3 regions of the Anabaena sp. TISTR 8404 genome follow, and region 1 is predicted to be linked to each of the others. Evidence: riboswitches for the same ligand, from Rfam matches in the RefSeq annotation. Region 1 holds a riboswitch; each other region holds the start of a gene.
The links. Region 1 has a riboswitch for cobalamin ahead of ACMX3D_RS15035 (energy-coupling factor ABC transporter permease). Riboswitches for the same ligand answer to the same signal wherever they lie in the genome.

Region 1 (7,983 bases):
ATAATTATGCTCAACCCCAAAATAATTCTAATATCCGTTGTTGCACTCGTTCTCTAACTACTTCCTCCTCACCAGATAACCAATCAAATAACATTTCATATATCAACGGTACACCCAACTCTAATTCTTCTAAAAGATGACGCTGACTAAATACATCTTGTGGTTTACCCTCTAGTATTAATCGTCCTTCATCCATAACAAAAACCCAATCTGCCCAACGATAAACTAAATCTAAATCGTGGGTTGCCATCATTAAAGTCGTACCATTTTGATGAATTTTTTGCAGAGTTGCTATCAAATTTCGAGTATGTTTGACATCTAAATAGGCAGTAGGTTCGTCTAACAACAACAGTTCTGGGCGCAGTACCATCACATCTGCTAGGGAAACTCGCTTTTTCTGTCCTAAACTCAAATGATGTACTGGTCTCTCCGCTAAAGCAGTCAACCCAAATTCAACTAATGCTTGTTCTACTCGGTATTGAATTTCGGATACAGGCAAATCTAAATTGCACAAACCGTAAGATATATCTTCTTCAACAGTAGAAGCCACTAATTGTTGTTCTGGATCTTGAAATATTAACCCAACTTTTTGGCGTAATTTTCCAATAAAATTACGATTGTAATTTAACGGTTCACCACGCCAACTTACAATGCCAGCATCTGGTTTATATAACCCATTAGCTAATAAAAACAGTGTAGTTTTCCCACAACCATTTTGTCCAATTAATGCACATTTTTTACCTAATGGAATTTTTAAGGTTAGACCATTCAAAGCTGATTGTCGTGCGCCTGAATAAGTGTAATATACTTGTTCAAATTCTAGTAAATATTCCTGCATTCCGCCAAAATTCCAATCCTAATAAGCCAATACAGCCGCAAATTGCTTCGATGATATATCGCACTTGGGGACGATAGCGACGAGGATGCCAAACTTGAAATTCACTGACAAAACCTCGTGATTCTAGTCCTAGAGAAAACTGACTATATCGTTGTAATGTGCGCTGTAATAGTTGTCCGATAAGTACCGCTAAACTTTTCATCCAACTACGCCAAGTTCGGTAGCCACCACGAGAGTTTTGTGCTGTCCATAATTCATTAGCTGTGTTCAGCAGGATAAAAATAAACCGATACATTAATAATAGTAAGTCAGTCAAAAGCACTGGAAATCGTAAGTAACGCAGAATTTGTAAAATTTCTGTGAAAGGAACTGTTAACATGAGAAAATATAAGCAAGAGACAGAGGCTAATGCTCTGGTTAAAATTGCCCATGCTTGCAGACTTCCATGATGACTGACATAAATATAGAAGTGTCCCAGACTTAGACCAGACAAAGAATCTAATTGTATTTTTGGCAAATCATTAATTGCCACTACATTCACCATCAGTGCTGGTAAACTTGTCAAACAAAATACTATGGTGAATAATAATAATCGCAAATAAACACCAGTTGGAATTCTTGCATAAATAACTATCCAAACACCCATCCAAATTGCTATCAAAATTTGTACTAAGGGATGGGTAGTAAGGGAAATAGCAAGAGTGGTAAATGCAAAAATTAGTTTATGTTCTGGTGGTAATCTTCGCAGTCGATTAGTGTAAGCTAAAGTGTCTAATTGCAAGCTCATTCTTCAGGTTTTTGTTGTTGGGAACGTCCTTTATACAACCCAATTACATAACCAACTACTCCAGCACCCAAAGCTGCTTGTGAAGCAAATAATAAGCTTTCTATTTCTCCACTAGCAGGTTCAAAAAATGATTTAAACCAAGGTTGATATCCAGGTTGTATTTCAGTAATTGCTTTTTCAGCTTTGTTATCGGAACCTGCAAATTCCGCATCACGCACCAATATTAATGGTGCAACTGCTAAACCTAATACAGCTACTAGCAACAGCCAGTTACTCAACCCTTTTTTAGACTGATTCATTTCCTTTGGGTTCCCGTTTGATTAATTTCAGCAATTCCAATTCTTGAGGATTATAAGATTGCAGCCAGTTCCACACCAATACAGTTAGCAATCCTTCACTAATTGCTAGGGGAACTTGAGTGATAGCAAAAATTCCGGCGAATTTAGCGAATGAAGCAATAAACCCACCAACAGGGGCAGGAAAAGCTAGGGCAAGTTGAATGGAAGTGATAACGTAGGTAAGTAAATCTGAGATAGCTGCGGCTAGAAATATGCCAATTCTTGGTTTACCACCCAACTTAATTGTCAAATTATATATCCAGTAAGCGACAAATGGCCCGGCGATCGCCATCGAAAATGCATTTGCCCCCAGCGTTGTCAAGCCGCCATGTGCCAGTAACAAAGCTTGAAACAACAACACTAAACTACCCAAAACCGACATTGTTAAGGGGCCAAACAGCACTGCACCTAACCCTGTTCCTGTAGGATGAGAACAGCTACCTGTGACGGAAGGAATTTTCAATGCTGACAGCACAAAAGTAAAAGCACCAGCTAACCCCAGCAGTAGTTTCAATTCCGGGTTTGCTTTAGTAATGCGAGTTAAATTACGCAATCCCAATAGAAAAAATGGTAGTGCCACAACCCACCAAAAAATTGCCCACTGTACTGGTAAAAAACCTTCCATGATGTGCATTGCGTAGGCAGGTTTGGGTAAACCAATTACTAGATAAAAACTGATAAATCCTATCAGGCTTAGACTAAGTAAGGCCTGTTTTTTTCTTTCCATAATCTGTACCTCGCAGATTTATGTAACGAACTGATTCTAACCGGCGGGCATCCTGACTCACCTAATTTTGGCTCACAGTTGCGGGACAGCGCCGGATTTACACCGGACTTTCCCCCTTACGTCTGATGGCTGCTCCCCATCAGAACCGATTTCAGTAACTATATCACTATTTCTCAATGTAGGAATTTCAGCAAAAGCCGCATCTATTTCAAAAATCAAATATAGTATCATCCATCAAAGTGAGGTGATGTTGAATGAATAAACTAACAAAACAACTAGTAATTTGGCTGAGTGCAACTATCTTACTTGTCGGTTTAGCAGGTTGTGATAAATTCTTTGGTGCTTCTGGAGATTTGGTTGAAAGAGTTAGCGATGGTGATACTTTGGCTGTCAAAGATGCTAAGGGTAATAAATTTAACGTGCGATTTGCATGTATGGATGCGCCGGAAGTACCCCATTCGCAAAAGGAAAGGAATAGTAAAAGTGCCAGCGATCGCAATCAATTTAGTTGGGGTGTAAAAGCACAAGAACGCTTACAGGAACTCGTAAAACAATCAGGCGATCGCGTTATCCTAAACATCACAGATAGCGATCGCTATGGGAGGAAAGTGGCAGAAGTTCGTTTAAAAGATGGTACGTTTGTTCAACAAGTCTTATTACGCGAAGGTTTAGCTAAGGTATATCGTCCTTATTTAAATAAATGTCCCAGTAAAGATTTAGTTCAACAAGCTGAAGCGCAAGCGCAGCAGCAAAAGCTGGGAATTTGGAGTGATACTAAGTTTATCAATCCTTGGGAGTATCGCAGTTTTAATAAAAGAAAGTGACCTGTATTTTATCTGCTTCTATCTGCGGTTAATTTGATCTCTACCGAATACGCCTTACCCCGCCAGTAGCCCATAATAACGATTTCTTCAGACTTCTATTTGTTCTTCCCACCCATGCTTACAAGCTATTTCTTTAGTGACAAATTCGATCAGCGTGGGTGGTGCGGTTGAGATTAAAATACTGGGATAAACAGCTGTACCCCAAACAGGATGCACTAACATACAGCATTTGTTTTTAATTACTGGATAGCCAAGTAATGCTTTTACTACTGCTGTATCATTATGGGGCATTGCACCAGGACGGGAAAGTAAAGGATAGCCAGTGCGCGGATCGATTAAGTCTGTAAGATAGCCGCGATCGCGCAGTTCAAAAGCCACATCAATCCCGAACCGCATAAACTTTTCGCGTAACCGTTGTTTTTCGTCTTCTATTTCTTTTGTACTTTCCACTAAATGATGTTGCGATCGCTGCAAGACAATCACAACCCAGAATAAAGCTTCTTGTTTCCAATCTGGTAATATCTGTTCGCAGTTGGCACAGATATATTCGCTAGGTGCATGAATGGAAATTTGCACCTCTTGTCCCATGTCGCCAACTAAATTTATGGGACTGCTTTGTTCCGAAATGTAAATGCTTGGGTAGTTCACTACATTGATTCGGTTGTTTGCAAGTTGTTAATTTATTCCTTGGGATCGATAATAACTCTTAAGACTTTATAAAAACCATCAATTTTCCCTAAGTAGAAAGATTTTTTTGTAATCTATGCATTCAACTGGAAATTTTTAATCTCATTTTTATCAATTATTAACCTTGCTTAAAAATGAGAGCAAGAGGTTAGGGAAGAGTTAAGTCGGTTGGCGTGAATAATTATTGGAATAAGGCAGGGGGCAGGGAGAGAAAGAGTTTGAGCCTTATTTACTTTTCTTCACATAGTTCAGTTTTATTCTACCGATTTACTTATTTGCCGATTTGGCTGTATGGAAAGTTTATAGGGTCTGCCTTGAATCTCTAGATTCAGCACCCCTTTTTTATCTTGGCAGTCAACATTTTTTTGATGGGGACTGTGAAAAATGTTAAAGTCCGGTTCTTTTTTACCCGTTGCTTAGCGCCTGAGTGACCAGCCTTGAACCCAAGGCAACATGAGAAGCAATTTATACGTAATATTTTTTGGAGAAGCTGCCCCAACAATTAAGTCAGGGCAACTTCTGGTACACCCCTTGCACAATACAAACAATATCAGTATTCACAACGATTTGTTTGCCAAATTGGCAGAAATTCACAATCAAGTAGTAAGCCTAACTCTGGGAACCGGCGTTAGCGGCAAAGAACCAGCAAACAAGTTGAGATTTTTAGATTCACCTCACGGGTAAATTCTCAATTCTGGCTTTTGCTTCCTCAATCCTTCATTGTTAATTGTAATAATAGAAGCAGCCACTTGATTAAGCCGAAATAGTTAAATTTACTGCATTGTGTAAGTCCTAGCTCTCAGGAATCAACTAAACTCAGTGAGGCTACTCATGAATACTTATCAGCAATTCAATATTAATTTACGCGAAGAACTTGAGGTAGCTAGAAGACAGTTGAAATATGACCAAAAAGGTGGAATTGCAGCCTTAGATAATATTTACCGTCAAGGTAGAGTACCAGATCCACTTTTAAACGGTCGCTACTGGGGTGAGTTTCTTACCGCTAATTTCCACCCAGTTTTAGATAGTTGGTTAGATATCATCACTAAAATTTGGCTACCTTGGGAAGGTAAAACATTTGATGCTAAAAGCAACACCGGAGATAATATTTTTACGAATGATGGGTTATTGCTAGGACGCTTAATCTGGCCTTTCTATAATGGTTATGTTGCAGATGGTAGAGGAAGAACGCTTGCTTTTAAATTTCAATCATCTCGTGATCAATGTTTATTAGAGCCAGACATTGAAGTTTTGCGGTTGAACTTTGATTTACCAGATAATCCCCAATTCCTGATTCGTGACTTGGTAGACCAATTAGTCCAGATTGATCATGATTTTTATTTAGGTAAAGCTGTACTAAAACATCCTGATGGCGGTCGGTTTTGTGCTGCTTACTTCACCCTCAGATCGGGCTTAGTTAATCATTAAGCTTGCATATTTAGTTGATTGTTGACTGTTGACAGTCAACAGTCAACAAATAATATAAAATTCTTAATTAAAAATTAGTATTTCCACTCCTCATATTCAATAAAATAAACACAGATCTCGCACTCTTCTGTTGGATTAACAGCACATTGGATATAAGGCGATCGCGCGTTAAATAAGCAGTCGTTTTCTGCAAACCTATTTTGGTGTTTGCGGCTGTGATTTTGTTCTCGAACTTGCATTTGGGGTGAAGCTATGGCTGATAAAATTCCCAGTAAGCCCCAAACTGCGCCACAAAAAGCCATTAACACAAAATCAGCAATACGACCCATATTCAACACCTAGCTAAAATCCTAACTGTAAATGATTTTAGTGATGTGAATATATTTGTTCATCCGTCATTAGCCATTCGTCTTTAGTAAAGAAAATTGATAAATAATTAGTCAAAAAGGATAAATATACAGAAAATACAAGTGTCCTAAGTTATATATCTACATAATCTATAAAACGACTAATTCTGCCATAATAGTTAGATTTACGCTTATTAACATCTGTTGAGTCTGTTGAAGGTTCATCAACAGTCGGTAGTATAATTTACATAGGTTATAATCTTGCGTAACTAAAATTTTTTCAAGTAAACAATTTTGGTATTGCTCTAATGGTTTTAAGTCCAGTAATTACAATCAATATCTTTCAAAAACAAGCCAACGCTCAAATATATTCTGCTGGCCAAGTCATCTTTGAAGAAGGACAGTCTGGTGAGTTTATGTTCGGCATTGTCGAAGGAGAAATAGATATATTAGTAAACGGTAAAATTGTAGAGACAATTACAACTGGGGATGTTTTTGGTACAGGGGTACTTGTAGGAATCAAAAATCGTACTTATACTGCGATCGCTAAAACTGAATGCAAACTTGTTTCTCTAGACGAAAAAAGATTTCTCTTCGCTGTTCAAGAAACACCGATGTTTGCACTCCATGTAATCAAAAACTATTCAGAGCGTTTATCTCGTTTACAACACATGGTTTAGGGTGAAATCTACCACAAGCAGAACCGAGAAAGCAGACTACAAATCAATCACTTTCTCGGTGTGATCGCATTGTCTAAAGAAACTTAGCGTAATCGATAGAAAATACTTCTGTCAAATTGCACCCGCTCAAAAGCTTCATGTAAATTAATAGTAGTTTCACCACTACCTAAAAATAAATAGCCATCTGGTCTTAATTGCTGTCTAACTTTTGTGAGTAAATTTTTCTTAGTAGTTATATCAAAATAAATTAAAACATTGCGGAGAAAGAGAATATCAATATTAGGTAAAATTGACCAAGAATGCACAAGATTTATCTGGCGAAAATCGATTACTTGGCGAATTTCATCATGAATTTCCCATTCATTATCTAACAATTTAAAATATCTTTCTCGGAGATTTTTCGGTAGACCACGCTTAATTTCTAATTGGTTATAACGCCCTTGCTTGGCACGGGCTAACACTTTACCAGAAAAATCACTAGCGATAATTTGTACAGACCAATTAGCCAATAAAGGAAAATGCTCCCGAATCAGCATGGCAATACTATAAGCTTCTTGGCCATTAGAACAGGCAGCACACCAAATATTTAGCGATCGCTCAATTCTTCGTTTTTTGATCAACTCTGGCAACACTACTTGTTTCAAAGCTTCAAAGGGATATGTATCTCGAAAAAATGAAGTTTCGTTAGTAACTAACGCCTCAATTGTCTGAATATGCAGATCACTTAATGGTTGATGCCGCAAGTAAGCAATTAAATCGGCAATTTTAGTGAATCCGGCGGCTTCGGCAATTGGTTGCAAATGTAACTCTGCCAAATAAGTTTTATCACCATCTAACACCACTGCTGAATGCTGATGAACTAATTGCCGCAAATAGTCAAAATCTGAAGTAGTGATATCCATTTTCTGTTTCATCACAAACCTGTCCTTTGGACAGGATGGATGCGCTGCATAATTTCACCTGCCATTTCCTCCAGGGGAACAATTTGATTCGCCAGCCCAGCATTGATAACAAAACTAGGCATTCCCCAGACTACACTACTAGTTTCATCTTGTGCCAATACCTGTCCGCCAGACTCACGGATACATTGACAGCCATGTAATCCATCTTGACCCATACCCGTGAGAATCACTGCGATCGCACCTGCACCGTAAACCTGGGCAACTGAACGCAACAGCACATCCACAGAAGGGCGACAGGAATTTTCCGGTGGTGCTTGATGCAGCCCCAGGCGCACTGCACTGCCATCACGTTGCACAATCATGTGGAAATCTCCCGGTGCAACCCAGACTTGTCCTGCTTTTAACAGCACACCGTCAATCGCCTC
Region 2 (7,983 bases), 2.0 Mb from region 1:
AATGCCCAGTCTGTAGGTTGCACGTCTGACAATTGTGACACAGAGGTAACTTGTGCCATTACCTTTTCTTGAGTAGTATTCTCAATTGCTAATTCTGGAGTAGCAACAACTAATTGCTCACTTTGATTTTCTGATGTGGCTGATATTTCTCCTGCTAATGTAGTATTACTGATGAAGATTACATTGCTACAAACTACTGGAATAGCAAGCAAATACTGCAATTTTTTGGGCATTTTCCCTCACACTTCTTTATTTACCGTCGGTAGCGCTTAACACTGCGCTTTTTAATTAACACTTTTAAAAAGTATTCTCAAAATATTATCAGTAGTCAGCAATTCTTTTAACAAAGAAAGTCAAGAAAAGTTTAATTATTTCAGGACTTACGCACAAAGTTTGTCGGTGGAGACTGGGGTTAGGGGTGTAAGGGCTTCGCCGTGAGTTTCTGGGGTTAATGGGTTTTGGTACATACACCCATTAACCCCTAAACCCTTGATTTTTCGTTTTTATGCGTAAGTCTTACAAAAGTAATCTTAGATTTATTGCTTGAGAATGAGAATTATTATAAAATATTTTTTTAGAATAATTCTCATTGTCTTAGTGGCAAAAATCAAATAAGTGTCCTTTCCTAGGAGAAACTCTGTGAGTAGGACTCATACAACATATATAAAAAGCAGACAAAGAGGCGGTATTTTGTCTCTAATTGCTTTGTTAACATTGTTAGTGAGTGTGGGTTGTAACCAATCAAATCCAAATCAAGAAACGAGTGTTGAGAAGTCAACACAGGTACAAGATGCTGTATCTACACCAGCAACACAATTAGTGAAAACCAAGGTTGTAACGACATTTTTACCGATTTATTTGTTGACCAAGGCGGTGGTTGGCGATACCGCAGATGTGGAAATTTTAGTACCGCCTGGTACAGAGGTACATGAATACCAAGCGACACCAGATAATGTCAAAGCGATCGCCACAGCTAATATACTAGTTAAAAACGGTTTGGGGTTAGAAGAATTTCTAGAAAATACAGTCAAAAATGCTCAAAATTCTCAATTAGTCGAAATTGATGCCAGCAAAGGTATTAAACCTTTAAACGAAATTTCGCCAGTTGAAAGCGCTGTCAAAGAAGCAAAAGACCACGACCACGACCACGCAAAAGGTAATCCTCATGTTTGGTTAGATCCGGTTTTAGCAAAACAGCAGGTAATGAATATTCGAGACGGATTAATTACTGCTGACCCTAAAAATCAAGCTACTTATACTGCTAATGCTGCGGCTTATATTCAGGAATTAGACAAGTTAAATAGTGAATTTCAGCAAGTCTTACAAAAAAATCCTAATTGTACTTTTGTGACTTTTCATGATGCTTATCCATATTTAGCAAAACGCTACAACTTACAACAAGTTGCTGTAGTCCAAATTCCCGAAGACCAATTGTCGCCGAAAGACGTACAAACAGTAGTTAATACAGTCAAAAAATATAAAGTTAAAGCTTTGTTTAGTGAACCAGGTGTAGATAATAAATTGCTCAAAAGCCTTTCTCAAGATTTGAACCTAAATTTACAAACTCTAGATTCCTTAGAAACAGGTGATACAAACCCGCAATACTATTTTCAAGCCATGAGATTAAATTTGCAAACTCTAGAAGCAGCGTGTAAGTAAGCTAAATTTTCAGTGGATTTTGTATTCAATAAATAATTAATAATTTGCATATTTTTTAACTATGACATTGCCTATTTTAAAAGTAGACGGATTAACTGTATATCAAGGGAATTATCTGGCTATTCGTGATGTGTCCTTTGAATTATTGCCAGGAACAGATACTGCTATAGTGGGGCCGAATGGTGCTGGTAAAAGTACTTTAGTAAAAGCGATTTTAGATTTAGTACCTCGTAATGCTGGCACAATAGAAATTTTTGGTTATCCAATTAAAAAGCTGGGAAATTTACGTCACTTGTTGGGCTATATGCCACAAAACTTTATTTTTGATCGCAGTTTTCCCATTTCTGTGAGTGAATTGATTGAATTAGGATGGACTAATGAAGTTAAAAAGCAAAAAACAACAAATTCTTTGTTCTCTGGACTGTGGAGACAAAATCGGGAAAAAATCACAGCAGTCACAGAAGCTTTACGAAGAACAGGAGTTTATCACCTGCGAAAGCAACCTATTGGAACTCTCAGCGGTGGACAACTGAAGCGGGTGTTACTAGCTTATTGTTTAGTAGTACCTCGAAAACTTTTGATATTAGATGAAGCCTTTGCTGGAGTTGATATGCAAGGTGCAGCCGAGTTTTATGTCTTATTGAACGAGTTGAAGCAAGAAGAGGGTTGGACAATTTTGCAGGTTTCCCATGATATTGATATGGTCAGCCGCCATTGCGATCGCGTCTTATGTCTCAATCAAACTGTGGTTTGTACTGGTCAGCCAGAATTTGCTTTATCACCTGAAAATCTATTAGCAACTTATGGCCCGGGCTTCAGTCGTTATCACCATCATCACAATTAAAATTTCTACTTTATTCAGGTTCATCTAAGTGTTCAGCTACAGCCTGATAAAGATGCAGAATATGATTATCATGGAGGCGATAAAATACATTGCGACCTTGCTTGCGGTAGCTGACTAAACGCATTACCCGCAAGTTACGCAGTTGATGAGAAACAGCAGATTCACTCATATCTAATGAAGCTGCTAAATCACTAACGCACAATTCTTTTTGAGCCAAAAAAGAGAGAATTCGTAGACGATTAGCATCTCCTAAAAAGCTAAAAAAATCTGCCATCCGCTGAGATTTTTCAATGCTGAGATATTCGTCTGCAAGTGGTAGTGAACTATCACTATTGATAGTTGCTATTGAGTTATCTTGAATCATTTTTTGCCAACCCAAAAATAACTTAAAATTTAAATATAAATAAATTTTCAAGTAAATATATTATAGTTTTTTTGGATGCAAAATTTGATATTACTAATTTTTTTTAATAGTTAGCTTTGATTAGCGATCGCCATTTTCCCAAGGATGAGTCTGATTAGTACTGTGAAAGTATAGCTAAGTAGTTGCATCAAAGATTGTGTAATTTATCCAGTAACCAAGCTACTGCACCATCAATATCTGCAACTTGTTCTCCTGGTGGTACTGCTGGACGATTGACCATGACAACTTTTACACCTAGTTCCCGTGCGGCAATAATTTTGGCGTAAGTTGCATCACCGCCACTATTTTTACTGACGATGGTATCTATATTGTGTTGAATCAGGATTTTCCGTTCGTTCTCTAAAATAAAGGGGCCGCGATCGCACAATATCATCCCTGGTGGCACTAAGGCATCTTTTCCAGGAGGGTCAATCATCCGCATCAGAAACCAAATATTTTGGAGGTGTGCAAATGCAGCAAGTTCTTGTCTCCCAACAGTTAAGAATACTCTTTGTGCTTGGTTTTCTAAGACATCTGCGGCGGTATTACTGTCTACTTCAATCCAGCGATCGCCTGTTACTTTTTCCCAAGCAGGACGAATTAACATCAATCTTGGGATCTCTACTTCCTTCGCTGCCGTCGCTGCATTGTAAGATATTTGATTGGCGAAAGGATGGGTAGCATCAATTAACACATCAATTTTCATTTGACGCAGATATTCAACCAGTCCAGCCACACCACCGAAACCACCAATCCGCACATTACCCGACGGAACAGATGGTTCACGGGTGCGACCAGCTAAAGATGCGATCGCCTCAATTCCATTGATAGTTGCAACTCTCTTACTTAGTTCCGCAGCTTCTCCGGTTCCACCCAAAATTAAAACACGCATCATAGAAAGAAATGGGGAGTTGGCAATAGCTATAAAGGTGGAATTTTTGCTAAAACGCCCTTTTTCAGTGGTTCTGGTCGTTCTGACCAAGGCAATAATCCGTCAGTTTTAGCGTAGTATTGACTCGCACATTCCAGGACAGCAGCAGCACTGTTATCAACATCTAAATCACCAAACAGATAAGTTAACTTACCTTTAGCTGCAAAAGCGACAACGCAAGAACGGTTGCAAGCACTCATACATTCAACTGCTTGGATAGGAAATTCATCTTGCAAATCCCAATCTTGTGCTAATTGCTGGATTTGGTGCAATAGTTTCTGACCGCCACTTTCACCTATACGCTTGCCATCTTGCCAAACGCTGGCGCAGGTTGTACAAACAAATAAACTATGAGTACAAGCAGTGACACTTGAAGAATTATTAGTAATAGCAGTATGGGCAGCAGTCATCCGTACCTCGCAGATGTGTGGAACTTAATAGTATACTTCGGCGGGCATCCTGACTTGGAAAGTTGATTTTCAGTCTTTTATCTTTCCTTCACAGTTGCGGGACAGCGCCGGATTTTCACCGAACTTTCCCCGTTACCTTTGGTGGCTGATCCCCACCAAAACCGAATATTCAATACATCATAACATCTGTATTTCAGTCAAATCTCAGGCATTAGAATCAGGTAATTCTAATATTTAGAGCGTTTTTACGTTCATTTTGTTGGTATTATCGTGTCTTTTCACTAAAAATTAAGTAAGCTGCACCAGCTAGTAGCATGGCGGCTAAAACGTAATTACGGGTAATAGGTACTTTAAAATAAATCACACTGAACCCTGCAAACACAAGCATTGTAATAATTTCTTGCAACACCTTTAACTGTGGCAAGCTGAAATAGTTAACACCTATGCGGTTGGCGGGAACCTGAAAACAGTATTCAAAAAAAGCGATCGCCCAACTTGCACCAATTGCAATCCACAAAGGCGCAGATTTTAAATCTTTCAAATGACCATACCAAGCGAAAGTCATGAAAATATTAGATATCAGTAAAAGAATTACAGGTCTGAACATAAATAGATAATGAAATTCCAGTTTGTGAGAGTAGCCATTTCTAATTAATTTTAAAAATAATCGCTCAGGAGGTTAAGTGAAGAGTAATAATTGAGCGATCGCATCGAACACAAGTAGCACAAATTCTCCACCGTGCTGGAGCTTCGTAAAAAGACCATATTATAAAGACGATCGCATTTAACCCTCTAAAATGCAAAAAGCGATCGTCTGTATTTTATTTGCTTATTAAAATCTTAAACCCACACCACCTTGCACAGCCAAAGCTGTACCACCGCCATCACGGTAAGCATCAAAGGCTATGATGGCGTTGCCAAAAATTACAGTATTGCTATTGGGAACAACATAATCAACTCCTGGCTGTAAAGCAAAACTAATTTTGTTACCTACAGGAGAAGCACTATCACCACCAGTTAACACCAAACCTGCACCTAAATAAGCATCTGTTTGCCAGTTGAGTGGTAAGTCGTAAGATACAGTCGGTACAACAGCAGTATTCTGACCGATTAATGCTTGGGCGCGAAAAGAAATCGGTGCTTCCAAAAGTTTGTAGCGAAAAGCTAGAACGCCTCCAACTTGGATACCATCAGTCAGTCCGACAGTCGGGCCGACACCAACATAGCTACCGTATGCAACTTGAGCTTGTGCTGGTTGATAGTCCATCATCAGACTGAAAACAGCACTAGCTATGACAACTGAACTAGGAAGATACTTCATCACCCGACTCCTCACACGATAATTTGGATGTTGTCATGTGTCATTTGTTATTTAGTGAGGAGGTAGGATTAAGTATTCTCCTGACTCCCCATCTAAATTTTACGGGCATCGGGGATGAATGCCACCTTGAGTACAAATGTAAGCTAGTTGCTTCGCATCTAAATTTTTCGCTTGGGAAAAATCAACTCCTTTGACTACAGCCGATACTGTACCAATATCTGGAGTTTGCACAAATTGATCTGCGGGATCTTGTTTGCTGGGAGCCAGAATTGTATCTTTAAAATCTGCTCCAGCGACGTTTGCGCCCCGTAAATCCACAAAACTGAGGTCAGCGTTGCGTAAGTCAGCATTTTCTAATTGGGCAGAGCGTAAAACTGCACCAGTCAAACGACTAGCGCTGAGATTAGCATTGCTGAGATTTGCCCGATCCAAATAAGCTCCTGATAAATCTGAACCTTGCCAATCAGTTTTAGTTAAGTTAGCAAATGACAATTGTGACCCGATCGCAGTCACGCGGCCTAAATGAGCAGCGTAGAGATTGGCTTCGTTTAATTTTGCATCACCTAAATCGGCTCCAGTTAAGCTGGCATTTTCTAGAACTGCACCTTGCAAATCGGCTCCCACAAGTTGAGCGCTGCTGAGGTTAGCACCAATTAAACGGGCGTTTGCTAAATTAGCACGGTTAAGAGTCGCACGACTTAAATCGCTACCAGTCAACAACACCCGACTGAGGTTAGCATCGGTGAGATTGGCCTGCTTCATTTGCACTTGAGTTAAATCAGCGATCGCATCGTCGTAAGTATCCCAACGTCCATCTTCACCCACACTGCGGAAACGGCTACCCTTGAAACTAGCTTGGTTGAGATTAGCAGCTTTCAATTTGAGTCCTGATAAATCAATGTTTTCTAAAACCAAGTTAAATGATGAACTTCCTGTTGTACTGGTTTGACTTAACGTAGTACGACTCAGATCAATACCGTTGATTTTGCCACTATAAACATTCAGAATCTTGTTGATTGTTTGCTGGTTTAGTTGTAACCGCTTTTGCCGCAATTCTCGCTCTTGAGGTGGTGCAGATTGCAGTTCATTAGCCAGAAACTGATTTTTATTTTTTAATTCTGGGATAGCTGGGATTCCCACACTTGTCAGTGCTTGTTGAATAGAATCCAACAGCGTGGGGTTAGTTTCGTTAACCAGCAAATCAGCCAAAAATTGAATAGATTGTGAATCATTGAGACCACCCATCGCCAAAATTGTACTTTGGCGCTCTTCCAAACTAGCCCCAGAGTTAGGACTTAATTGTTTGACGAGTTCCAAAAACTTTTGGCTGTTAATTTGTTTGGTTTCTCGTTGAGTTTGCTGCTTTTGGATATAGACTTGAGTCCCAATTAAAGTACCTAGCACCGCAGTCATGCTTGCTAGTGTTACCACAAATAAAGCTAAGTTGGAGTTTTGCCGCAGCCGTCGCCACAATGTAGGTAACTTGGTTTCTGTGGCGATCGCCATTGGTGCAGGGTTTGCTTCGGTTGCTGCTTGGGCTTCTGGTTCGTTGGTTTTGGCTAATGCACTCCGCCCATTTGGACGTTTAGCATCAATCACTTCAGTACCAGCTAACCAATCGTGCAAAGCGCGACGACCTTGGCGAGACGGTAATGCTATGCTTTCGCCCAGCACCATCAACACAGCCAAAAATGTAAACAAACCTAAATTAGGAAAAGCAAAACTATACCGCCAAAGTATGTAAGCAATAGAAACTGGCACAGACCATCTGCCAATAGCTTCTCGTGTGACAGATGTACCTAAACCAGGGGGCTTACCTTGCTCATTCACAACCCGCACACCAAACCAACGTTTCGGCAAGGTACTACCAGTTTTTGCCAGTAAATATAATTGCCACCACGACAAAGTTACAGGCGCGATTAAAGCTAACATCCACAAATAATTAGTCGGCCAAGCGACATTGCGGATGCCGTAACTTTCAGGTAAAGCCAAAGGTCGAGCGATCGCACTTTCTGTAACTACTAATACACGGTTCATTGGTACACGGTTGAGATCGCTTCTCGAATTGGCATAAACTCCCAGCCCGTAGGGAATTAACCCACTGGCAACCACCAACGCAATTTCAGTTGTCCAAGCCGCAAAGCGTCTGGTTACTAACGGCAGCGAATTAGCTTTTGTCGGGGCTTTTGACTTATTAGGTTGACTATCATTTCTCCTCACAATTGGGGTGGCCATGAAATAATTCCCTTTAACTTTAATAGTGTTGCCATTACTGGCGTGGTTAATATAAAGCGTTATTGCTTGTTAGAAAAGCTACCAGAGACAAAAAATTTGTATCCAAGATACACCAACCCTGCCAACACTGCCAGACTAATTGCAGAGGTAATGAGTTTTAGCACTGCTTGCAACACTGCC
Region 3 (7,983 bases), 190 kb from region 1:
CAAATTCAGGCGATCGCGAAAGATATAACAGCGAAACAAGACAAGAATCTTACACCGATAGTTACGGTAACACTCACACTAACGTGACACGTAGCAGTGAGACAGTGAACAACAATCCCAACTCTTACAGAAATGGTTACGTAAATGGTCGAGAAATCGAGCGTAACTACCAACAAGATTATTTAGCTACGCGTGACAATGAAAATGCGTCTCGTGGTTTACTACTGGGAATCTTACTCACTTCTCTAGCTGGTTTAATAGTTGGTGCATTCTGGTACTTTAACCAGCCCAGAGAAGCTGAAGTTAACCAAGTTCAACCAGTGTTGGTTCCCACACCTAACAATGAGCCACCTAGCCCTCAACCACAACAAACCACGATTATTGAAAGAACCAGAGACGTACCTGTTGTAGTTCCACAACCTCAAGTTCCATCTGTAACTATAACTTCCCCACCAGACATTAACGTTAACGTTCCGCCTCAACAGCCTGCGACATCTGGAACCCAAACTACTCCTCAAAGAGATAGTTCTGGTGATACTCCTGCGACTGGTAGTAAAAGTAATACTTCTCAAACCACTGTTCCGCAAGGGTCAAGCGATTCTGACAGAACTCCAAACAGCAGTTCTTCTAATACTGGTGATACTGCTACAGATAAGAGTAACCCTCGATAAATCCTGCATTGCAATATCTCTTAATAAATAAGGAACTAAGTAATGGAAAAATCTTAAGAAAATTTTTCCTAGTATTGCGACAAATTAATGGTAATCAACTTTAGTAAACAGGTATACCATTCAAAAATAGAGCGTGCTAGATTAAGAGCAAGGTACAGAAAGGTTAAGTTTAAGTGAAGTTAAAAACTTGAAATTAGAGCCTGTACCTCCTGCTCTAAGATCTACGCGATCGCAACTCAACTGTCGCATCCTCTGGAAGTGTTTTCGCCTTAAGTCTATTGATTTTGTTGGAGGTTTTTGAACGTAAAGCCAGAAATGCCTGCCTATTAGAATCAAGGATGCTGAAGTCTGAGAACAGCGATTGCATTTGTCCACCTTATTTGAGTTAGTTCTTCTGTTTTTTCAATCTTCTCGAACGACTTTTATATTTAATCAGCCGCCTGAAGTTACTGAACATTAATCGGTCGTAACTTCGGCGGTTAATAGTTTTAAGGATGTAGATATTCCTTGTGTCACTTCCTCAAAGTTAGACTAAAGTTTCATACTTCACACTTCACACTTCATCAAAGTAATCACAGTAACTTCAGGTGGGCAAAAAAAGCGTCCTGGTCGATAAGTTCCTAAGCCACGATTAACATATAACTGATTGTTGGCTACTTTGTGAAATCCCTGCGCCCATTCCCAATATCTCACTACCTTTGAACAATCACCGAATAAAAATGGAACCCAACGCCGCAGTTTTTTCGGGAGTTGTTTGAGTAATTTTTTATAATAAAAAACCGCAGGGCCAAAGCCAGGAATTACAATGTGTCCCCCGTGTGTATGACCAGATAACTGTAAATCAACTCGCCACTGTTCTAATATTTTGGCGGTATCTGGGTTATGAGATAAAACTATGCGGGGTGTCAAAGGGTCTAGTTGTTTCATAACGGGTACAGGATTAAACTCCCGCGACCAATAATCAGCTAAACCTACTATTGGTAATTCTTTTCCGAGTGGATAGGCGATTTCATTCCACAAAACATGAACTCCAATACTAGCGAAAGCATTTGTAACTTCTGCTTGGGAGTGATTGTAGTGTATGTCATGATTGCCGAGTACAGCATAAATACCGCAGCGACTTTGGAGATGTTTAAGTCGCATCACAAGTTGATGAATTGGGCTAGGATCATCAGTTACATAATCGCCAGTTAAAACAATTAAATCAGGTTCTGCTTCATTAGTAACTGCGATCGCTTCTTGCAACATTTCTTCTGATAGCCGCATCCCATCATAATGAAAATCTGATAACTGTACTAAAGTTGTACCTTCTAAAGATTGTGGAAGTTCGGCAATCTTAACCGTGATTTTATCTACACTTAAACGTCCCGTAAACAACCAGTGCATAGTGCAAAAAACACTCCTCATAGCAGCGTTTACAGCTTATCAAATATCAAAATCAAGCTTAAGAAATTGTAAAAACTTAATAACTAATTATTCTCTTTGTAGGGTAATAACTGTTACTTCTGGCGGACAAAATAGCCTTCCTGGGAAATAAGTTCCTAAACCACGATTGACATATAGCTGATTGTTTCCTATGCGATGTAAACCTTGCGCCCATTCCCAATGATGGATAACAAATTTTTGTCTGCGTAAAAATGGAACGCAACGCCGAATTGAGTAAGGTATTAGTTCCAGCATTTTTTTACGATAACCTACAATCACCCCTAAACCGGGAAGCACTATTTGACCACCATGACTATGACCGGATAACTGCAAATCTACGCGCCATGCTTGTAACATTTCCGCCGTGTCAGGGTTATGGGATAGGACAATTCGGGGAATGTTTGGGTCTAGCTGATTCATCACTGGGACAGGATTAAATTCTCGTGAATAACGATCTGCAAGTCCAACTAGTGCTAATTCTTTACCAAAAGGATAGGCGACTTCATTCCATAAAACACGCACTCCAATGTTAGTTAAAGCATGAGTAATTTCTGTTTTTGAGTGTCTGTAATATATATCGTGATTACCAAGTATGGCATAAATACCAGACTGAGTTTGCAATTGCTTCAGTCTTGAAACTAATTCGTGAATTGGTTGCGGAGTAGTTGTAACGTAATCACCTGTTAATAATACTAAGTCTGGTTTTACTTCGTTACTAAGTGCGATCGCTTCCTCTAACATCTCATCAGACAAACCCACACCATCATAGTGAAAATCTGACAACTGCACCAACTTCTTACCTTGTAACGATGCAGGTAAACCCGTAATCTTAACCATTAATTTTTCTACAGTCAACGGCCCAGACAATAACCAATACATAATAGATTTAATAAATTTCAATAATAGCTTTTAAAGTTTAACTAACAATCTGCTATTTGAAAGTTGCAAGTAAAACACTTTTTAGAAACTTGATAAATGTTAATTAAACTCTGGGTTTTTGTGCCTCTGTGGTTAGTATAAAAATTATTGAAATAAATCGATATATTTAGGAGTATCTTTTATAGCAAAGTGAGAATAGACACAACGGCGGAACAAGCTTACAAAAACAATTTTGGCAAAGTTTACCTAAGTGCGATCGCTTGCTCATTGACAGGATAATACAGATGCGATCGCACAATTCTAATTTAATATTATAAACGCCAAACTTTTTTCAACTTCTCAATTAAAAGTTTCTGCCTTTTTTCGATGAATTCCGGTGTCCATTCTTTCTCCATCAGCACTTGTGTAGTAAGCGCAAAATTACAAATCCCTTTTTTAGTTGTAAAATACTGCTGCTTCTTTTTTTCAAAATCATAGTTTTGAGCCATACTATTTTTATAAGAAGATAGCAGAACTAAATTTCCTATACGATGAACATATTTTTCCCGTTCTTCCTGACTAGGAAACCACGTAAACCAATCACTATCAGGAGATGGGTTTTGTGGTAATACATGCTCAATTGTAATGTTAGAGAAATTATATGCAGCTTTTCCTTCAGAGAGTGCAGCATCTAAGCGCAACAAAACATAAGTTCTAATTTTTTTAACTAAATAAAAGTCACCATTCAATATTTTGATGATATTTTCTTTTTCGTGAATGCTCAATTGTAGCGGTGAGCAGTCCGTATATAAATCTTCTTGATTTTCAATAGCATTTAGCAACTTGCTATAACGTTCAATTCGTTCATTGACATTAGACCGTTGAATCATTAAACCAGAAGCAAGCCTATCTAAATCTGAAAAGAATCGCAATAATAATTCAGGGTTGTGATAATTCTTCGATAAATAAAGAATAGCTGGAGGTATCCAATCAGAATTATCAATAAATTGTAACCACTGAAACAAGATATTAATTTCATCTGTCCAAGAGCTACCCTCGTAAACTTGATGATTAATATCATAAAAAGCTTCAGCTAAAGGGAGTAAAGTTTTATCAATGAACTGCTGAGGATATTGAAGCGGAGATGGTTTAACATCTTTATTAAATTCTTTAAGTATACCTTCACGCGGTTTTGACTTACCATGAATCATTCTAATATGAGAAAAAAGGCTTTTAAATACATCACGTCCTAGTTTTTCTTCAGCATCTTCCCACTTTTTACTATATTTATCTTGTTGTTCTGGGGCTATTTTGCCTATAATATCTGCTTTTAAAATATCAGCATGAGACAAATCCATCCCTCGATTATTCATAACAGAGAATATTCGATATGCTGAGTCAATATCAGGAGTTGATACTACTACCAAAAAACACCGAGTAATAATAAATTGACTCAGGCGCAGAATCGTTTGTTGCTGTAAATTCTTTAACTGCTCTACGAAAAAGAGTAAATTCTCTTTAATATTTTTACAGCTATCTGATAGCTTGCCATTATGTAATTCTTTTAAATTAATAATGTTACCTTCTGTTTGAACATATTCTCTAAAAAATTCTGCATCTCTGTCACGCAAAGTTAGACGGTAAACAGTAGGAATTCTAGCAACTGCTTTACCTTTTTGGTATAGATAGGTAGTTAATTCTTCAGCAATTTCTTGAGGTGCTAACATCCGTAGGGCAGCTATCAATAAAGTTAGTGTTGTTAGACGTTGTTGCCCATCAACTATTTCGGCATCTGGCTTATCTCCTTTAATAAGTACAATACTGCCTAAAAAGTATGGATTAATATCATCAATCTTCTCTTCGCTATCTCCCAACGCACTGACTAAATCGTCAAATAGTTCTCCTGCTTGTTCAATTTTCCAAGCATAGGGACGCTGATATAGAGGAATAGTAAAAATAAAATCTTCACTAAATACTCTATGAATAGGAAGTTGATTAGCTTGAATTGTAACTGTACTCATTGGTATATCCTTTAGGAGCGTAGTAGATTACACTTTCACTAAAGATAGTTTTCCCAACTTGCAGGGCAATATTTGATAGCAGTACAGTTTATAGAATCATATTTGATTGACAAAAATTGCAAGCCTCAGATCCCTGACTTCTTCAAGAAGTCGGGGATCTGTTTATTCATAAATCATTAATGAAAAATGTGAAGCATAGAGGATTCTGAAGACTGTCTCATGCTAAATTACTAAAGCTTGGAGTTGGGAAACTCCGGTGAAATTCCGGGACTGTGCCGCAGCTGTGAAGGGAAATCCCAAGTCAGAATGCCAACTCCGGGTGTGTCAGGAAGACACAATGATTATCTACTCTCTGCGTCGCACAGAGAAGGAGTTAGGACTTTGCTTTCGGGATTTACTGCCTGTCCAGGCTTATTTTACGCTACTTCTGCCCAAGATGGAATTTTATCTCGCTTGAGAATTCCTGGTGGGATACTTAATAGTAAACAATGTCAGGCGATCGCAGAGATAGCAGATAATTACGGTGGTGGCTATGTCGATGTCACAAATCGCGCTAACCTGCAAATTCGAGAAATTAGCCAGGGTATCAACAGCGAAGTTTTAAAACAGCTACAAGATTTGGGTTTGGGTTCGCGCAATTCGGCTGTAGACCACATCCGTAATATTATGATTAGCCCAACCGCAGGTATCGACCCAGAAGAATTAATCGATACTCGCTTTTTAGTTCAAAGCTGGGATGATTATATTGCAGCGCATCCTGAACTATCAGGACTATCGGCTAAGTTTAGCGTTTGCTTTGATGGTGGAGGAAAAGTTTCCGTATGCGATCGCCTCAATGATATCCTGTTTACGTCTGAGATAATAGACACTCAAGTTTACTTCCGCTTGCATCTAGGCATTACAAAAGGAAAACCACCCATTGATACAGGAATTGTATTGTCACCAGGGCAATGTTTATCCGTTTTGGCAGCTTTAGCTGATGTTTATTTAAATCATATTGATATTAACAGTAACCGCAAGCCACGTTTGCGAGAAGTTGTAAATGGTCTGGGATATGAAAATTATCTTCAGCAAGTTGCACAACGGTTAACTTTTTCTTTGACGCGTTGTGAAAAATTTATTCAGAAACCTTCCCAAGTAAACACAGAAGAATGTTTTGGGTATATTGGCGTTCATCCCCAACGACAGGAAAATTTATTTTATGTCGGTGTAGTGTTACCTCTCGGTCGCTTGGAAAGTCAGCAGTTGCGGCGTTTGGGAAATTTAGCCGAAAAATATGGTAGCGGGAATATCCGACTCACGCCTTGGCAAAATTTACTCATCACTGATATTCCCCAGGAGTCGGTTGTTGATGTTCAACGTGAAATAGTTGAATTAGGATTAGATTCCACAGTCACTAATATTAAAAGTGCATTAATTGCTTGTTCTGGTAAACGGGGTTGTGCGGCTTCTGCTACAGATACTAAAACAGATGCGTTGACATTAGCCGATTATCTAGAAACTCGTGTTAAGCTAGATCGCCCCATTAACATTCACTTTAGCGGCTGTGAAAAATCTTGCGCTCAACATCATAACAGTGACATCACTTTACTAGGTATGAGCGATCGCAACATAGAAAGTTATCACATTTATGTTGGCGATAGTAACAGTCATGAAAAATTCGGTCGAGAAATCTATCAATATGTGAGTTTTGCAGAACTACCTGCACTTATCGAACAAATGCTCAGGGTGTATAAAATTTATCGCCTTAATCAAGATGAATCCTTTGGGGAATTCGTCAATCGATATGAGAAGACCCAACTAAAAGAGTTATTTTCTCAGCCATTAGAAGTTTATCAGGGTTTAACTGCGGTTTGTAATTGAAAATGTCCGAATATATCCGAAACGCTAACGAAATCTACCGTAATTCTTTTGCTATCATTCGGTCAGAAGCTAACTTGGATGTGCTGCCACAAGATGTAGCAAAAGTTGCTGTACGGCTCATTCATGCCTGTGGAATGACGGATATTGTCACTGACTTGGGATATTCACCCACAGCAGTACAATCGGCACGCGCCGCACTCACAAATGGTGCGCCAATTTTATGCGATTGTCGGATGGTAGCCGAAGGTGTCACGAGGCGGCGACTACCTGCCAACAACGAAGTGATCTGCACCCTGAACTATCCAGAAGTACCAGAACTCGCCCAAAAATTAGGTAATACAAGGTCAGCCGCAGCTTTAGAATTATGGCGATCGCACTTAGAAAACTCAGTCGTCGCCATTGGTAATGCACCCACCGCACTATTTAGGTTACTGGAAATGTTGGACGAAGGAGCGCCTAAACCTGCGGTAATTTTAGGTTTCCCTGTAGGATTTGTGGGTGCAGCCGAATCAAAAGCCGCCTTAGCCGCAGATAGCCGGAATGTACCATTTATGACATTACATGGTCGGCGGGGTGGAAGTGCGATCGCCGCCGCCGCAGTTAACGCCTTGGCAACGGAGGAAGAATAATTATGACAACCAAAGGCCGTCTGTATGGAGTTGGTGTAGGCCCTGGCGACCCAGAACTGTTGACGTTGAAAGCACTGCGGTTATTGCAAACTGCACCTGTAATTGCCTATCAATCAGCAACAGATAAAGAGAGTATAGCGCGGGCGATCGTTTCTCAATATTTAACTGGCAAGCAAATTGAAGTCGCCTTTCATCTACCCCGCGCCTTAGAACCAGAAAAAGCCAAGGCGATTTACGACCAGGAAGTTGAACCTATTGCCCAACATCTGGCAGCGGGACGCGATGTAGTCGTGCTGTGTGAAGGCGACCCGTTTTTCTACGGTTCATTCATGTATGTATTCACACGCTTATCTGGGCATTACCATACAGAAGTTGTTCCTGGTGTTTCCTCTTTAATGGCTTGTCCAGTAGCTTTAGGTGTACCATTCACCTACTACAACGATATTCTCACCGTTCTACCCGCCCCCCTACCAGCCGAAGAACTGATAACACAACTACTAGCTACCGATGCAGCCG

Region 2: another riboswitch for cobalamin. It lies ahead of ACMX3D_RS23905 (DUF1636 domain-containing protein); the one in region 1 lies ahead of ACMX3D_RS15035 (energy-coupling factor ABC transporter permease).
Region 3: another riboswitch for cobalamin. It lies ahead of cobG (precorrin-3B synthase); the one in region 1 lies ahead of ACMX3D_RS15035 (energy-coupling factor ABC transporter permease).

What each region holds. Positions count from the first base shown of each region.
Region 1 covers NZ_CP180578.1:3,476,107-3,484,089, forward strand. The annotation lists gene ACMX3D_RS15020 (energy-coupling factor ABC transporter ATP-binding protein) at 11-838, opposite strand; gene cbiQ (cobalt ECF transporter T component CbiQ) at 813-1,625, opposite strand; gene ACMX3D_RS15030 (energy-coupling factor ABC transporter substrate-binding protein) at 1,622-1,924, opposite strand; gene ACMX3D_RS15035 (energy-coupling factor ABC transporter permease) at 1,911-2,690, opposite strand; cobalamin riboswitch at 2,716-2,855, opposite strand; gene ACMX3D_RS15040 (thermonuclease family protein) at 2,945-3,514, shown strand; gene ACMX3D_RS15045 (methylmalonic aciduria and homocystinuria type D protein) at 3,602-4,162, opposite strand; gene ACMX3D_RS15050 (hypothetical protein) at 4,655-4,885, shown strand; gene ACMX3D_RS15055 (hypothetical protein) at 5,033-5,629, shown strand; gene ACMX3D_RS15060 (DUF6464 family protein) at 5,704-5,958, opposite strand; gene ACMX3D_RS15065 (cyclic nucleotide-binding domain-containing protein) at 6,285-6,656, shown strand; gene ACMX3D_RS15070 (CheR family methyltransferase) at 6,740-7,570, opposite strand; gene ACMX3D_RS15075 (protein-glutamate methylesterase/protein-glutamine glutaminase) at 7,570-7,983, opposite strand, start outside.
Region 2 covers NZ_CP180578.1:5,501,484-5,509,466, reverse strand. The annotation lists gene ACMX3D_RS23930 (iron uptake porin) at 1-233, opposite strand, end outside; gene ACMX3D_RS23925 (metal ABC transporter solute-binding protein, Zn/Mn family) at 640-1,659, shown strand; gene ACMX3D_RS23920 (metal ABC transporter ATP-binding protein) at 1,721-2,503, shown strand; gene ACMX3D_RS23915 (ArsR/SmtB family transcription factor) at 2,514-2,777, opposite strand; gene ACMX3D_RS23910 (cobalt-precorrin-6A reductase) at 3,055-3,798, opposite strand; gene ACMX3D_RS23905 (DUF1636 domain-containing protein) at 3,828-4,247, opposite strand; cobalamin riboswitch at 4,270-4,428, opposite strand; gene ACMX3D_RS23900 (DMT family protein) at 4,513-4,854, opposite strand; gene ACMX3D_RS23895 (hypothetical protein) at 5,080-5,568, opposite strand; gene ACMX3D_RS23890 (pentapeptide repeat-containing protein) at 5,668-7,803, opposite strand; gene ACMX3D_RS23885 (hypothetical protein) at 7,863-7,983, opposite strand, start outside.
Region 3 covers NZ_CP180578.1:3,670,780-3,678,762, reverse strand. The annotation lists gene ACMX3D_RS15845 (hypothetical protein) at 1-671, shown strand, start outside; gene ACMX3D_RS15840 (metallophosphoesterase) at 1,218-2,057, opposite strand; gene ACMX3D_RS15835 (metallophosphoesterase) at 2,145-2,975, opposite strand; gene ACMX3D_RS15830 (DUF262 domain-containing protein) at 3,287-4,975, opposite strand; adenosylcobalamin-variant (AdoCbl-variant) riboswitch at 5,212-5,295, shown strand; gene cobG (precorrin-3B synthase) at 5,282-6,838, shown strand; gene ACMX3D_RS15820 (precorrin-8X methylmutase) at 6,841-7,467, shown strand; gene ACMX3D_RS15815 (precorrin-2 C(20)-methyltransferase) at 7,470-7,983, shown strand, end outside.